DNA from 2 places in the Aminobacter sp. UC22_36 genome. Region 2 is predicted to be linked to the other one. Evidence: riboswitches for the same ligand, from Rfam matches in the RefSeq annotation. Region 2 holds a riboswitch; the other holds the start of a gene.
What was found. Region 2 has a riboswitch for cobalamin ahead of ACHMW7_RS11960 (ABC transporter ATP-binding protein). Riboswitches for the same ligand answer to the same signal wherever they lie in the genome.
Positions count from the first base shown of each region.

Region 1: another riboswitch for cobalamin. It lies ahead of bluB (5,6-dimethylbenzimidazole synthase); the one in region 2 lies ahead of ACHMW7_RS11960 (ABC transporter ATP-binding protein).

Region 1 covers NZ_CP171996.1:1,573,618-1,580,802, reverse strand. The annotation lists gene ACHMW7_RS10890 (outer membrane beta-barrel protein) at 1-895, shown strand, start outside; gene bluB (5,6-dimethylbenzimidazole synthase) at 892-1,626, opposite strand; cobalamin riboswitch at 1,673-1,858, opposite strand; gene galU (UTP--glucose-1-phosphate uridylyltransferase GalU) at 1,923-2,810, opposite strand; gene ACHMW7_RS10875 (lytic murein transglycosylase) at 3,061-4,287, shown strand; gene ACHMW7_RS10870 (DUF459 domain-containing protein) at 4,304-5,545, shown strand; gene ACHMW7_RS10865 (glutamate synthase subunit beta) at 5,610-7,064, opposite strand.
Region 2 covers NZ_CP171996.1:1,796,285-1,803,469, reverse strand. The annotation lists gene ACHMW7_RS11980 (membrane-bound PQQ-dependent dehydrogenase, glucose/quinate/shikimate family) at 1-180, shown strand, start outside; gene ACHMW7_RS11975 (DMT family transporter) at 229-1,134, opposite strand; gene ACHMW7_RS11970 (LysR substrate-binding domain-containing protein) at 1,231-2,088, shown strand; gene ACHMW7_RS11965 (MFS transporter) at 2,223-3,389, shown strand; cobalamin riboswitch at 3,422-3,632, shown strand; gene ACHMW7_RS11960 (ABC transporter ATP-binding protein) at 3,740-4,753, shown strand; gene ACHMW7_RS11955 (ABC transporter substrate-binding protein) at 4,701-5,519, shown strand; gene ACHMW7_RS11950 (FecCD family ABC transporter permease) at 5,573-6,580, shown strand; gene ACHMW7_RS11945 (anthranilate synthase) at 6,823-7,185, shown strand, end outside.

The sequences.
Region 1 (7,185 bases), 220 kb from region 2:
CGGCATCGACGGGCGCTTGCAGCTCGACTTCGCCGACGACCTGCGCGCACTGGCGCGGCTCGGCTACAACATGCGCCCGGAATCGACCTCGTCGCCCGTGGTCATCTCGGGCACTGCCGAACGGCCGACCCTGCATAGCCTCAACGGCTCGCTCGGTGTCGAAAAGGATGTCGGCAAGTTCCGCTTCGGTATCACCGGCGAAGCGGTCAACGAAAGCTACAGCGATGCCGAACTCACTGACGGCACCACGCTCTCGCAAGAGGACCGCAATTCGACGCTGTACTCCGGCAAGGTCCGCGTCGGCTACGAGGTCTCGCCGGCGCTTACGCCTTTCGGCGAGATCGAGTTCGGGCGAAGGGTCTATGACCTGCGCTTCGACACAGCAGGCTTCGAGCGTTCGTCCAAGCGCACCGGCGCCCGCGCCGGTGTCGAAATCGACATGGGCGAAAAATTCGGTGGCGAAGTCTCGGCCGGCTGGATATCGGAGGATTTCGACGACGACCGGCTGAAGACGGTTTCCGCTGCAACCATTGCCGCCGACCTCAAATGGTCACCGATGCGCGGCACGATCGTCGGCCTGACCGGCGAGACCTTTGTCGAAGGTTCGACCACCGCCGGCGACAGCGGCTCGGTGCTCTACAATGGCCGTCTCAGCGTCGAGCGGCAGATCCGCTCCAACCTGACCGCATTCCTTGCCGGCGGCGTCGGCTATCGTGACTATGCCAGCTCCAACAACCACGAACTCAGGCTGAGCGCCGAAGCGGGCCTGACCTGGTGGCTCAATCGTTACGCCGGCCTTACCGGCAAGCTGCGCCACGAGACCTTCGACAGCACCCTGCCGTCCCGCGACAGCAAGACCAACAGCGTGTTCGTCGGGCTGAAGATCCAGCGTTAGCGTCCAGCCGGGAAACCCCCCATGTCGGCGGCAACCGCCTTCAGCGCATCCTCGCCTTGTCCGGAAAACACCTCGCTCATGATGAGATCGGCGAGCGGCAGGCGGCTGCCCCAGCCGTGCCGCTCCAGATCGGGCTTTTGCGCGAACTCACTGACATGGCCGACGCAGAGATAGGCCACCGGCACGACGTGATCGGGAATACCGAGCAACTGCTTCAACGCCTCGCGGTCGAGGATGCTGACCCAGCCGACGCCGACGCCCTCCGCACGCGCCGCCAGCCAGAAATTCTGCACGGCGCAAACCGTGCTGTAGAGATCCATTTCCGGGTTGTGCCAGCGCCCGAGCGGCGAGTTCGCCGAGCGGCTGCGATCGCAGGTGACGACAAGGTTGAGCGGGCTCTCGCAGATGCCTTCCAGCTTGAGCTTGCGGTACAGCTCGCGCCGCTCCTCGGCGATCTCAGGCAGTTCCTGTTGCCGCGCGGCAAAGAACAGATCGCGGACGTGCTCGCGTCGTTGACGATCGCGGATGACGATGAAATTCCACGGCTGCATGAAGCCGACCGACGGCGCGTGATGGGCCGCAAGCAAAAGCCGCACCAGCACTTCGTCGCCAATCGGATCGGGCAGGAAATGGCTGCGCACGTCGCGGCGCGTGAAGATGGCGCGGTAGACGGCATCCTGCGCGGCAAGGTCGAAACAGCCTGAAATGGCATTGATCTGGTCAACAAGCATCGCGTGTCCCCTGGCGAGCAAATCGGTTGCCACCGCCTGACCATGCGGTGGACGATTTCTGCCGGGCCGGTCTTCTGGCTCGAGTTCAACCCGTCGTCGGCGCCTTCCCGTTCAACATGAACAGTGGCTTGTGCCGATACGGTCCCTCTTACAGCGTTGGGCACGCCACGGATTTGCACCGTGTTCCCGATTCTCCCGCATCGCTGCGGGCACCTGGCAGGATATCTCTATCGGCAGCGGGTGCCGAAAGCCATCGTACCGTGCGTCCAATCCTGACGCACGGGCGACATTCCCGGTTATTTGCCGGACTTCATCTCGCCGAGCAGCCCTTCGATGACGCCGGCCATGCTCTTGCTGAGATCGGAACGCGACAGTGCGAAGGCGACATTGGCCTCGACGAAACCCTCCGGTGATCCGCAGTCGAAGGTGCGGCCGCGATAATGGTAGCCGTAGAAGGACTGCATCTTCTCGAGCTTCAGCATCGCGTCGGTGAGCTGGATCTCGTCGCCGGCGCCACGCTCCTGGCTAGCCAGTATGTTGAAGATCTCCGGCTGCAGGATGTAGCGGCCGTTGATGAACAGATTGGAGGGTGCGGTGCCCTGCTTCGGCTTTTCCACCATGCCTTCGATCTCAAAGCCGGTGTGGATCGCCTTGCCTTGTCCGACGATGCCGTATTTGTGCGCCTCGGCCGGATCGCATTCCTGAACCGCAATGATGTTGTTGCCGGTCTCGGCATAGAGCTCGACCATCTCGCGCATGCAGCTCTTTTCCGACTGCATGATCATGTCGGGCAAAAGCAGCGCGAAAGGCTCGTCGCCGACCAGTTCGCGCGCGCACCACACTGCGTGGCCGAGGCCAAGCGGCACCTGCTGGCGGGTGAACGAGGTCTGGCCCGGTCCCGGCTGCAGCCGCTGCAGACGTTCGAGCTGTTCAATTTTGCCGCGCTGGGCCAGCGTGTCATAGAGTTCGAACTGGACGTCGAAATGGTCTTCGATAACCGCCTTGTTGCGGCCGGTGACGAAGATGAAGTGCTCGATGCCCGCCTCGCGCGCCTCGTCGACCACATATTGAATCACCGGACGGTCAACGACCGTCAGCATTTCCTTGGGAATCGACTTGGTGGCAGGCAGAAAACGCGTGCCCAAGCCGGCGACGGGAAAAACTGCCTTGCGAACTCTTTTCATTGCATGGTCGTCCGATCGAGGAATACGGGTATCGGACGCAGACATTGCCACGCCCGAATTGATGAATACTGAATGCGTTCACATATTCGGTGACAGCGGGCAAGACATTGATCACGCGATCTTGATTGTCCAAACCGCCAGGTGGACAATGCCCCAAACCGCTTTTCGTTCCCCAAGGGGTCTATGGTAAACTGATTGCTAACCGGCTTCGGCGATGAATCGACTTTCTGATCTCTCCAAGGAGGAAAGAATGCCCCTTCGCAAAACCGCCAAAAGTCTCGCAGGCGTCGCCGCGATAGCTGGTCTTTCGCTCGCGCTGCTGTTGCCTGCTGGCCCGGCGGCGGCCGAGGCTGGCTTCCAACGCTGGGTCTCAAGCTTCCGTTCCGTCGCTGCCGACAACGGAATCTCCGGCTCGACCTATGATCGCGCCTTCCGAGGCGTCACCTCGGCCGATCCCGAGGTGCTGGAAAAGGCCCGCTTCCAGCCCGAATTCACCGCGCCTGTGTGGGATTATTTCGACAATCGCGTGCACGACCAGTCGATCGCAGTCGGCCGCGAGATGGCGCGCAAATGGAAGCCCTGGCTCGACCGCATCGAGGCCAAGTTCGGCGTCGACCGCTATATCCTGCTGGCCATCTGGTCGATGGAATCGAACTACGGCGAGATTCTCAAGAACGACAAGGTGATGCGCAACGTGGTGCGCTCGCTGGCAACGCTTGCCTATGGCGACCAGCGCCGGGCGAAATTTGCCCGCACCCAGCTGATCGCAGCGCTCAAGATCCTGCAGCGCGGCGACATCGATGAAAGCCATCTTGTCGGCTCCTGGGCCGGTGCGATGGGCCACACCCAGTTCATCCCGACCAGTTACCAGGCCTATGCCGTCGACGCCGACGGCAATGGCAAGCGCGATATCTGGAACTCCGTGCCCGACGCGCTCGCCACCGCCGCCAATCTTTTGAAAAAGAACGGCTGGCAGGCAGGCAAGACCTGGGGCTACGAAGTCGTGCTGCCTCAGGGCCAGAAATTCCCCACGGGATCGCTGACGCTCGACAAATGGGCGTCTCTCGGCGTCGAACGCGCCAATGGCAAGGCGTTCAAGCGCGGCTCAGACGTGGCCACCCTCAAGGTGCCGGACGGCCGCGGCGGACCGGCATTCCTGATGACCAAGAATTTTTCGGTCATCAAGCGCTACAACAATGCCGACAAATACGCGCTTGCCGTCGGTCTACTTGCCGACGAGATCGCCGGCTACGGTGGCCTGGTGCAGGACTGGAAGCGGCCGTTCACCAAGCTCAGCTTCGAAGAAAAGCAGGAGTTGCAGAAGCGGCTGTCGGCGCATGGCTATTATGACGGCAAGAGCGATGGCAAGATCGGCGAAGGTTCGCGCTCGGCGATCAAGGCGTTCCAGGCACAGCTGGGCTTGACGCCGGACGGCCATCCGAGCATGGAAGTGCTCAATTCGCTGCGGCGCAATTAGCAACCGGAGGCTGCATTTGGCATCGACGCGTCGGTCAAGGTTTTCGCTGTTGCGCCTGACGATGCCACTGGTCGCGGTGGCGGTCGCCTTGACCGCCATTTCGTCGACGATGCCAACGCCGGCAGTCGCCCAGGAAGGCATCTTGCGCAAGTGGTCCTTGCGCGACCTGTTCATGCCGCGGCGCGAACCACGCGTCGACCCCTTCATCCTGGAGCAGCCGCAGACCAGGAAAAAGATCCGCAAGACCCCGCGCAAGCCCAAGGCCACTGCCGGCAATGTCGGCAGGGCCGCCGACCCCGCCGTGCCGGTTGTCGAAAAGCTGCCTGACGCACGCGTCGTGCTGGTCATCGGCGACTTCCTTGGCGGCGGCATCGCCGAAGGCTTGGGCACCGTCTTTGCCGAGAACGCCAAGATCCGCATCGTCGACAAGACCAACGGCTCGTCGGGCCTGGTGCGCGAGGACTATTACAACTGGTCCGAGAAGGCCAAGCTGCTGATCGAGCAGGAAAAGCCGGCCGCCGTCATCGTCATGATGGGCTCCAATGACCGCCAGCAGATGCGTGTTGGCGACGCCCGCGAGCCGTCGATGAGCGCTGCCTGGACCAAGGAATACACCGCGCGCACCGAGGCCCTGGCCAAGACCATTTCCGACACCAAGGTGCCGTTCCTGTGGGTCGGCATGCCGGCCTTCAAGTCGCCGAAGATGAGCACCGACATGCTCGCCTTCAACGACATCTACCGCGCCGCCACCGAAGCCGCCGGCAGCGAATTCGTCGATGTCTGGGACGGTTTTGTCGATGAGGCCGGCGCTTTCGTTACCAGCGGCCCCGACATCAACGGCCAGCCGGTGCGGCTGCGTTCCGACGACGGCATCAACGTCACCCGCGCCGGCAAGCGCAAGCTCGCCTTCTTTGCCGAAAAACCACTGAACAAGTTGCTCGGCATCACCCCGCAAGGCACCGAAACCGTGGTGCCGGCGAGCCTGCCGCAGGCGACGCCAGGCGAACTCAACGTGCCGGTCAATATCGACCGGACGGTGCCGGTCTCGCTGTCGGACCCCGAACTCGACGGCGGCACCGAATTGCTCGGCGCGCAAGCCTCGCCCAAGGGCGACCCGCGCTCGCCCGGCGAAAAACTTGTCGTGCAAGGCATCGCGCCTGCGGCAGCACCCGGACGTGTCGACGATTTCTCCTGGCCGCCGAAGCCGCTGCCAGCGACGCAGAGCACCGAAACCACCACCGCCATCATCAGGCGATAGTTCAGACCGGGAATGAAAAAAGGCGCCTTGCGGCGCCTTTTTGTTTTTGTGGATTGCTGAAACCTCAGCGCGGCAGGACGCTCGAACCCATCAGATCGGTGTCGATCGAATGCGCGGCCTGGCGGCCTTCGCGGATCGCCCAGACGACCAGCGACTGGCCACGGCGTACGTCGCCAGCGACGTAGAGCTTGTCGACATTGGTCTTGTAGTCGCGCTCGTTGGCGGCGACATTGGTCGAACGGCGGTTGTCGGTGGTGATCTCCAGCTTGCCTTCGAGTTCCTTGACCATGCCGTTGGCGAGCGGGCCGGCAAAGCCGATGGCGATGAAGGCAAGATCGGCGCGGATGACGAACTCGGTGCCCGGGATCGGCTTGCGCTTGTCGTCGACTTCGCAGCACTTCACGCCGGTCAGCTGGCCTTCTTCGCCGATGAACTCCAGCGTCGCCACCTGGAACTCGCGCTGCGCGCCTTCGGCCTGCGACGACGAGGTGCGCATCTTGGTCGCCCAATAGGGCCACACGGCGAGCTTGTTTTCCTTTTCCGGCGGCTGCGGGCGGATGTCGAGCTGGGTGACGCGCACGGCACCCTGGCGGAACGCCGTGCCGACGCAGTCGGACGCGGTGTCGCCACCACCGACAACGACAATGTGCAGGCCGCTGGCGACGATCGGCTCGGCGGGCCAGGCAACCGACTGGATGTCTTCACCGCCGACCCGCTTGTTCTGCTGGACCAGATAAGGCATCGCGTCGTGCACGCCTTCGAGATCGTCGCCCGGAATGCCGGCGGGACGCGGTGTCTCGGAGCCGCCGCAATAAAGCACGGCGTCATGCTCGGCCAGAAGTTCGGTGACCGGCTTGTCGACGCCGACATTGACGCCGCAATGGAAGGTCACGCCCTCACCGCTCATCTGCTCGACGCGGCGGTCGATGTAGTGCTTTTCCATCTTGAAGTCGGGGATGCCGAAACGCAGCAGGCCGCCAGGACGGCTCTCGCGTTCAAAGACATGAACGTCGTGGCCGGCGCGACCGAGCTGCTGCGCGGCTGCCATGCCGGCGGGACCCGAACCGATGATCGCCACCTTCTTGCCGGTCTTCTTCTCCGGCGGATACGGCCTGATGTAGCCGGTCTCGTAGGCCTTGTCGGCGATCGCCTGCTCGACGGTCTTGATGGCGACCGGAATGTCCTCGAGGTTCAGCGTGCAGGCTTCCTCGCAAGGTGCGGGGCAGATGCGGCCGGTGAATTCGGGGAAATTGTTGGTCGAATGCAGGTTGCGGATCGCGTTGTCCCAGTCGCCATTGTAGACGAGATCGTTCCAGTCCGGGATCTGGTTGTGCACCGGGCAGCCCGTCGGCCCATGACAGAACGGAATGCCGCAATCCATGCAGCGCGCGGCCTGCTTTTCGACTTCCTTGTCCGACATCGGCAGCGTGAATTCGCGGAAATGCCGGATGCGGTCGGAAGCCGGCTGGTACTTGTGCACCTGCCTGTCGATTTCGAGAAAACCTGTAACCTTGCCCATCGTCTAACTTTCGTCAGTCTAGCCTCGCGGGAACCTCGCGGGCGTATCGTTCCACCACTTCCAATGAAGCATGCGATGGCGCGCGTCCAGCTGGGCGCCGCGCCGGCAGGTAAAGTCGCGG
Region 2 (7,185 bases):
GTGGAGACCGGCGCGGAGCTGTGGAAGGGGCGCCTGCCCGTCGGCGCCCAAGCCACCCCGATGACATTCGTGTCGCCGGAAAGCGGAGCCCAGTATGTGGTGATTTCCGCCGGCGGCGCGCGCCAGTCGCCCGACCGCGGCGACTACATCGTCGCCTACAGGCTGTCGAAGCAGAACTGAGTTTGGCCGTTTCGAACTCGGAAAGGGGTGCCCCAACGTCGCCCCTTCTTATTTCTGGCTGGCGAAGCCTGATGCGGCGCGGCGCATCGGCAGGCGCCAGCCAAGCCGGACACCGAGCGTTGCGACGGCGATCAGCGCCATGCCCACGCCTTGCGCGATGCCGATCGGATGGCCGTAGATCGCCCAGTCGATGATGATCGCGACGACGGGATAGATGAAAGTGAGCACGCCGATGACAGGCGTCGTCAGCCAGGGATAGGCGGAGAACATCATAACATAGGCGATGCCCGTATGCAGCACGCCGATGCCGACCAGCCAACCCCAGGATGCGAGTGCGATATCGCCGGAAAAATTGGCGAAGGGCGCCAGCATCACCACGCCAACGACCGTCTGGCACAGCACCGTGATCTCCGGCCGCTGCTCGCCGAGCCCCTTGGCGAGGATCGTCACCACCGCGTAGAGCAACGCGCCGCCGAGCGCCATGGCAACGCCCACCATCCAGGACGTCGTGACCGGATTGCCTGACACCACGAGGCCGCTGGCCAGCACGACGCCCAGGAAGGCCGCGGCCATCCAGGCGATCTGGTCGGCGGTGATGCGCTCTTTGAGGAACAGAACGCCGATCAGCACGACGAAAAACGGCTGGATGTGATAGAGGATCGTCATCACCGCGATCGAGGTCTTGGCGAATCCGGCGAAGAACGCCGTCCAGCTCAGCACCATGCAGAAGCCGCAGAGACCCGCGCGGGCGAGGCGCTCCCACGACAACGAGCGGTCGGGCAGATAGCCGCGCAGCAGGCACCAGATGCCGAGAAACAACGCGCCGAACAGGCAGCGCCAGAACACCGTCGTGACAGGATCGACGCCGGCCTCGGTGACGAAAGCGCCGACGGTGCCGGCAATCGCCATGGCGACCGCCAGGTTGAGGGCGGGAAAGCGGGAAGCGTTGGTCATGCTGGTCTTCCTTGGCGACGGCCAAGCAAGCCCTGATTGACGATTTCATTCAAACGAATAGATTTGGCAAACTCTATTCGAAAAGCTGATACCGCCATGGCGATGCCGCTCGACCTCGACCTGCTCAGGACTTTCGTCGCCGTTGCCGACAGCGGCAGCTTTTCTTATGCCGCCTCGCGGGTCGGCCGCAGCCAGTCGGCGGTGAGCATGCAGATGCAGCGGCTGGAACAGACCATCGGCAGGAAGCTTTTGGTCCGCAGTCCGCGCGCGGTGACGCCCAACGCCATCGGCGAGGAGCTGCTGGTCTATGCCAGGCGGCTGCTGAAGCTGTCCGACGAGGCCTGGGCGTCGGTCACCCGACCCGAGGAAGCCGGCAGCGTGCGCCTCGGCGTGCCGGACGATTACGCGGCGTTCCTGTTGCCGTCGGTGCTGTCGCGTTTTGCCGCCGCGCATCCGCTGGTGACGGTCGAATTGATCTGCGAGCAGTCGACGTCGCTGGTGAAGACCTTCGCCGACGGCCGGCTCGATCTCGCCATCGTCACGCGTGGACCCGAGCAATCGATCGAAGTGCTGCAGCGCGAGCGCCTGGTCTGGGTCGCCTCGCCCAACCATGTCGCCTGGGAGATCGATCCATTGCCGGTCGCGCTGTTCGAACCCGGCTGTGTTGCGCGCAAAAGCGTACTTGAGGTGCTGGGCGCTGCCGACCGGTCGTTTCGCTGCACCTATTCCAGCGCCAGCCTGCTCGGCCTGATCGCCGTGGTCCAGGCGGGCCTCGCAGTCGCCGGCCTCGCCCAGCGCAGCGTGCCGCCGGGCCTGCGCATCATCGGCGAAAACGAGGGCCTGCCGCCCCTGCCCGACATGGAAATCGGCATCCTGCGTAATCCGCAGACCGGCAACTCGGCGGTCGAGCGGCTCTACGACTTCCTGCGCCGCGACCTGGCGCAACAGGCGTAACACCTCGAGGCTGCGCCTGCCGTATGCCTGCCATGCATCCAATGCATTGCTGCAATGCACCAACATGCCTTGTCCCGCGCCCGACATGAGGAAAATGTAGATCTAAATCGTTTCAGCTCCCCCCGAGTCCGCTCATGCCCTTGCCGATCCTCGCTCTGGCCGTCGCATCCTTTTGCATCGGCACCACCGAATTTGTGATCATGGGCCTGCTGCCTGAGGTCGCAGCCGACCTCGGCGTCTCGATCCCCGCCGCCGGCCTGCTTGTCACCGGCTACGCGCTCGGCGTGGTCATCGGCGCCCCGATCATCGCCGTCGGCACGGCCAGGCTGCCGCGCAAGCCGGTGCTGATCGGCCTCGCCATGATGTTCGTGCTCGGCAACCTGCTCTGCGCCGTCGCGCCGACCTACTGGACGCTGATGATCGCACGCGTCATCACCGCCTTCGGCCACGGTGCCTTTTTCGGCATCGGCTCGGTGGTGGCGGCAAGCCTGGTGCCGGCCAACAAGCGGGCCAGCGCGATTGCCCTGATGTTCGCCGGCCTGACGCTCGCCAACATCTTGGGCGTGCCGGGCGGCACCGCCCTTGGCGAAGCCTATGGCTGGCGCGCCACCTTCTTCGCCGTCGTCGTCATCGGCCTGCTCTCGGTCGCAGCCATTGCCTTTTTGGTGCCGGCCGGCGTCGCCCCTCCCGGCAAGGGCGGCGTGGCTGGCGAGGTCAAGGTGCTCGGCAAGCTGCAAGTATGGCTCGCCATGATCATCTCGGCACTCGCCTCGGGCAGCCTGTTTGCCGTCTTCACCTACATCAAGCCGATCCTGACCGACGTCACCGGCGTGTCGGTCGATTCGGTCACCTGGATCCTGCTGCTCTTCGGCGGCGGCATGACCATCGGCAACATCATCGGCGGCAAGCTGGCCGACTGGAAACTGATGCCGACGGCCATCGGCGCGCTGATGGTGATGGCAGCGATCCATGTCGCCTTCGCCCAGCTCAGCTATTCGGCGCCGGCGGCGATCCTGCTCGTCTTCCTGTGGGGCGTCATCACCTTCGTCATCGTGCCGCCGATGCAGATGCGCGTCGTCGAGACCGCCTCGGAAGCGCCGAACCTCGCCGCAACCTTGAACCAGGGCGCCTTCAACGCCGGCAACGCCGCCGGCGCCTGGGCTGGTGGCGCCGCTATCTCGATGGGCGTCAGCTATGCCGACTTGCCGCTTGTCGGCGCGGCCATCGCGCTCTCCGCCTTCGTCGTCGCGCTCATTTCCTTCACACTCGACCGGCGTGATGCAATTCAGCAGGCGGCATGACGCTTTAGCGATTGTCAGCAACCCGTCGCTGTTGTAGCCACGACAGCGATGGTTCCTGCTATCCGGTTCGGGCAGCAGGTTAAATGGGAACACGGTGAGACGTCCTCGACGCGAAACCGTGGCTGCCCCCGCAACTGTGAGCGGATAGCAAATCGGAAACATGCCACTGGCCGTTCGGCTGGGAAGGCTCCGAGACGCGATCACCCGCAAGCCAGGAGACCTGCCATCATCCGATTAACTCAACCGGCCGGGGTGTGCCGTGGAGATGATGATGGTTGCGACTGCCCTATTTGGTACCGGCGCGCTCACCGGATCGTTTCGCCTGCTCCGCCCAATCGCGGAGACATGGCATGCTCGATCGCGTCCACGCCGCTAGTCGCCTCGTAGGCACGACTCCGGCACTGCTCGAACTCGACGGCGTCAGCTGGGGGCCGCGCGCCTCCCGGCCGATCCTCGAGCCGGTAAGCCTTGCGGTTGCACCTGGCGAGATGCTCGCCATCGTCGGCCCCAACGGCGCCGGCAAGTCGAGCCTGCTGCGCTGCCTCTACCGCTATCACCGGCCCACCGCAGGCACGGTTCGCCTCGACGGCACCGACATCTGGAAGATGAAGCCGCGCGACTGCGCCCGCCGCATCGCCACGGTACTGCAGGAAAGCGCCTCCGACTTCGGCCTGACGGTTGCCGAGATCGTCGAGCTTGGCCTGACCCCGCATGTCACGAGCTTCGGCACCAGCGACGACGACTACATCAAGGTCGAGTCCGCACTCGGCCTGCTCGGCTTGACCGCTTTTGCCGCGCGCGACTTCGGCTCGCTTTCGGGCGGCGAAAAGCAGCGCGTGATGATCGCCCGTGCGCTGGTGCAGCGGCCGGATCTTCTGATCCTCGACGAGCCGACCAATCATCTCGACATCCGCCACCAGCTCGAAGTGCTGGAACTGCTCGGCAATCTCGGCTGCACCGTCATCGTTTCCCTACACGACCTGGCGCTGGCCTCGGCGCACGCCCATCGCGTGCTGGTGATGGACGCCGGCCGCGCGATCGCCTGCGGCAAGCCGGCCGACATCCTGACGCCCGAGCGCATCCGCCAGAGCTTTTCCGTGGGCGCCATCCTCGACGACCATCCGGTCACCGGCCGCCCGCGTTTTCCTTCCACCTCGAACGCTGACAACAACCCAAGGAGCCTCCATGCGCCTGCCGATCATTGCCGCCGCCCTGCTTGCCACTTGCGCCTCAGCGGCGGCCAGCGGCTTCCCCGTCACCGTCAAGAGCTGCAACCGCGACGTCACCTTCGAGGCCGCGCCCAAGCGGGCGGTGTCCCACGACGTCAACCTGACCGAGATGATGCTGGTGCTCGGCCTCGCTGACCATATGGTCGGCTATTCCGGCATCTCCGGCTGGAAGACGCTGGACGAAAACCTGCGCAAGGGCGTCGGCGAATTGCCCGAGCTCGCGCCGAAATATGTCACCAAGGAAGTGCTGCTCGGCGTCGACACCGACCTGTTCTTCGCCGGCTGGAACTACGGCATGAAGGTCGGCGGCGACGTCACCCCCGACACGCTCGCCCCGTTCAACATCGCGGTCTATGAGCTGACCGAGAGCTGCATCCACATCATGAAGAAGGACAAGTCCTCGCTTCAGGACATGTATGCCGACCTCACCAATCTCGGCGCGATCTTCGGCGTGCGCGAGAAGGCGGAAGCGCTGGTGGCAGGTTACGAGAAGGAGCTTGCCGACTTCCAGGCGTCGCTGCCCAAGCTCGACAAGCCAATCAACGTGTTCCTCTACGATTCCGGCGAGCAGAAGCCGTTCACCGCCGGCCGCTACGCTATGCCGACGGCGATCATCGAGGCAGCCGGCGGCCGGAACATCTCCGACGACGTCGAGTCGAGCTGGGTCGAGATCGGCTGGGAGCCGGTCATCGAGCGCAACCCGGACATGGTGGTGATCGTCAATTACGGCGAGGTGACAGCCGAGCAGAAGATCGAGTTCATGCGCAGCAACCCGGCCTTCAAGGACATCGCCGCCGTGAAGAACAATCGCTTCTTCGTGCTCGAATACAACGAGGCGACGCCGGGACCGCGCAACATTGCCGCGATCAAGCGGCTGGCCGCCGCAATGCGGGCTGACTGACCGTGTCGCACCGACACCTCGTCGCCGGGCCACGGCACGTCCTGATCCACGCCATGCCGGCCCTGATCCCGGGGCTGGCCTTGGTGCTCGTCATCAGCATGGTCATCGCCGTTGGCGTCGGCCCGGTGGCGATCCCGCTCGAGACCGTGTGGGGTGTGATTGCCAACAAGCTGATGCCGGGAAGCGTCGAGGTGGCCTGGTCGAGCGGCCGCGAGAACATCGTCTGGGATGTGCGCGCGCCGCGCGTCATCCTGGGGGCCGCTGTCGGCGCTTCGCTGGCGCTGGTGGGGGCGGGGCTGCAATCGGTGACACGCAATCCGCTCGCCGATCCGCACCTGCTCGGCGTCTCATCCGGTGCCGCCTTCGGCGCCATCATGGCGCTGATCCACGCCGGCATGGTGTTCGGCGCCATCACCGTGCCGGCCTTCGCCTTTGCCGGCGCGCTGGCGGCGACGGCGATGGTGCTGGCGATCTCGAACCTGACACGAGCCCAGTCGGCCGGCCAGCTGATCCTCGCCGGCGTCGCGGTGAGCTTCATCATCTCCGCCGCCGGCAATCTCCTGATCTTCATCGGCGACCCGAAGGCAGCCCATGTCGCGATCTTCTGGATGCTCGGCGGGCTGGGATTGGCGCAGTGGAGCCACCTGCCCTACCCGCTGGTAGCACTTGTTGTCGGCGGCATGTGGCTGATGACCCAGACCCGCAACCTCAATGCCATGACGCTCGGCGACGAAAGCGCCACCGCACTCGGAATCCCGGCGCGACGCTTCCGGATCAAGGTCTTCGTTGTCTGCGCGCTGCTGACCGGCTGCGCCGTTGCCTATTCCGGCGTCATCGCCTTTGTCGGTCTGATGATCCCGCACATCGTGCGCTTCTTTGTCGGTGGCGACTATCGCCGCGTGCTGCCACTGTCGGCGCTGGTCGGAGCGATTTTCCTGATTGCCGCCGACATGGTCGCCCGCACGGTAATGCCGCCGCAGGACATGCCGCTCGGCATCGTCACCGGACTGATCGGCGGCGTGGCCTTCGTGGTGCTGATGCGCCGCCGCGCAACAAATTGACGGTCAGTTGGTAATGCAATGCAAGACGACGCAAATCCAGTTGCACCCCCAGTTTTTCCTAGCTATGGATTTGCCATGAACACGACTTCGCTCCAGAATATTTGGTGGCGGGCCAGCTGACAGCGGCCTCTTGAAGCGCGTGCGCGTGAAAATTGTGATGGCCGCAACGGGATTTCCGGGCGGCCATTTGCTTTTTCGAACCAGGCTCCGGAACGCTCCCACTGCAAGAGATGGAGACGGGAATGACGTTGGAATTGCTTGAAAACGGTGCCGAGCGTTACGTGACTTCAGGGGGCGTCGCCGTCACCCGGCAACGCCACGAAACCGCCTATGCGGGTGCGATCGAGACCTATCTCGACGGGCTGAACAGCCGGCGCGGCGCGGTGTTTTCCTCCAACTACGAGTATCCCGGCCGCTACACGCGCTGGGACACCGCTATCATCGACCCGCCGGTGGTCATCTCGGCGCGCGGCCGCTCGATGAAGATCGAGGCGCTGAACGCCCGCGGCGAAGTGCTGCTGCCGGTCATCCATGCGGCGTTGGCACCGCTTGAAGAACTTTCGATCGGCGAGACGACCAAGCGCCTGATCGCGCTCGAAGTGGCG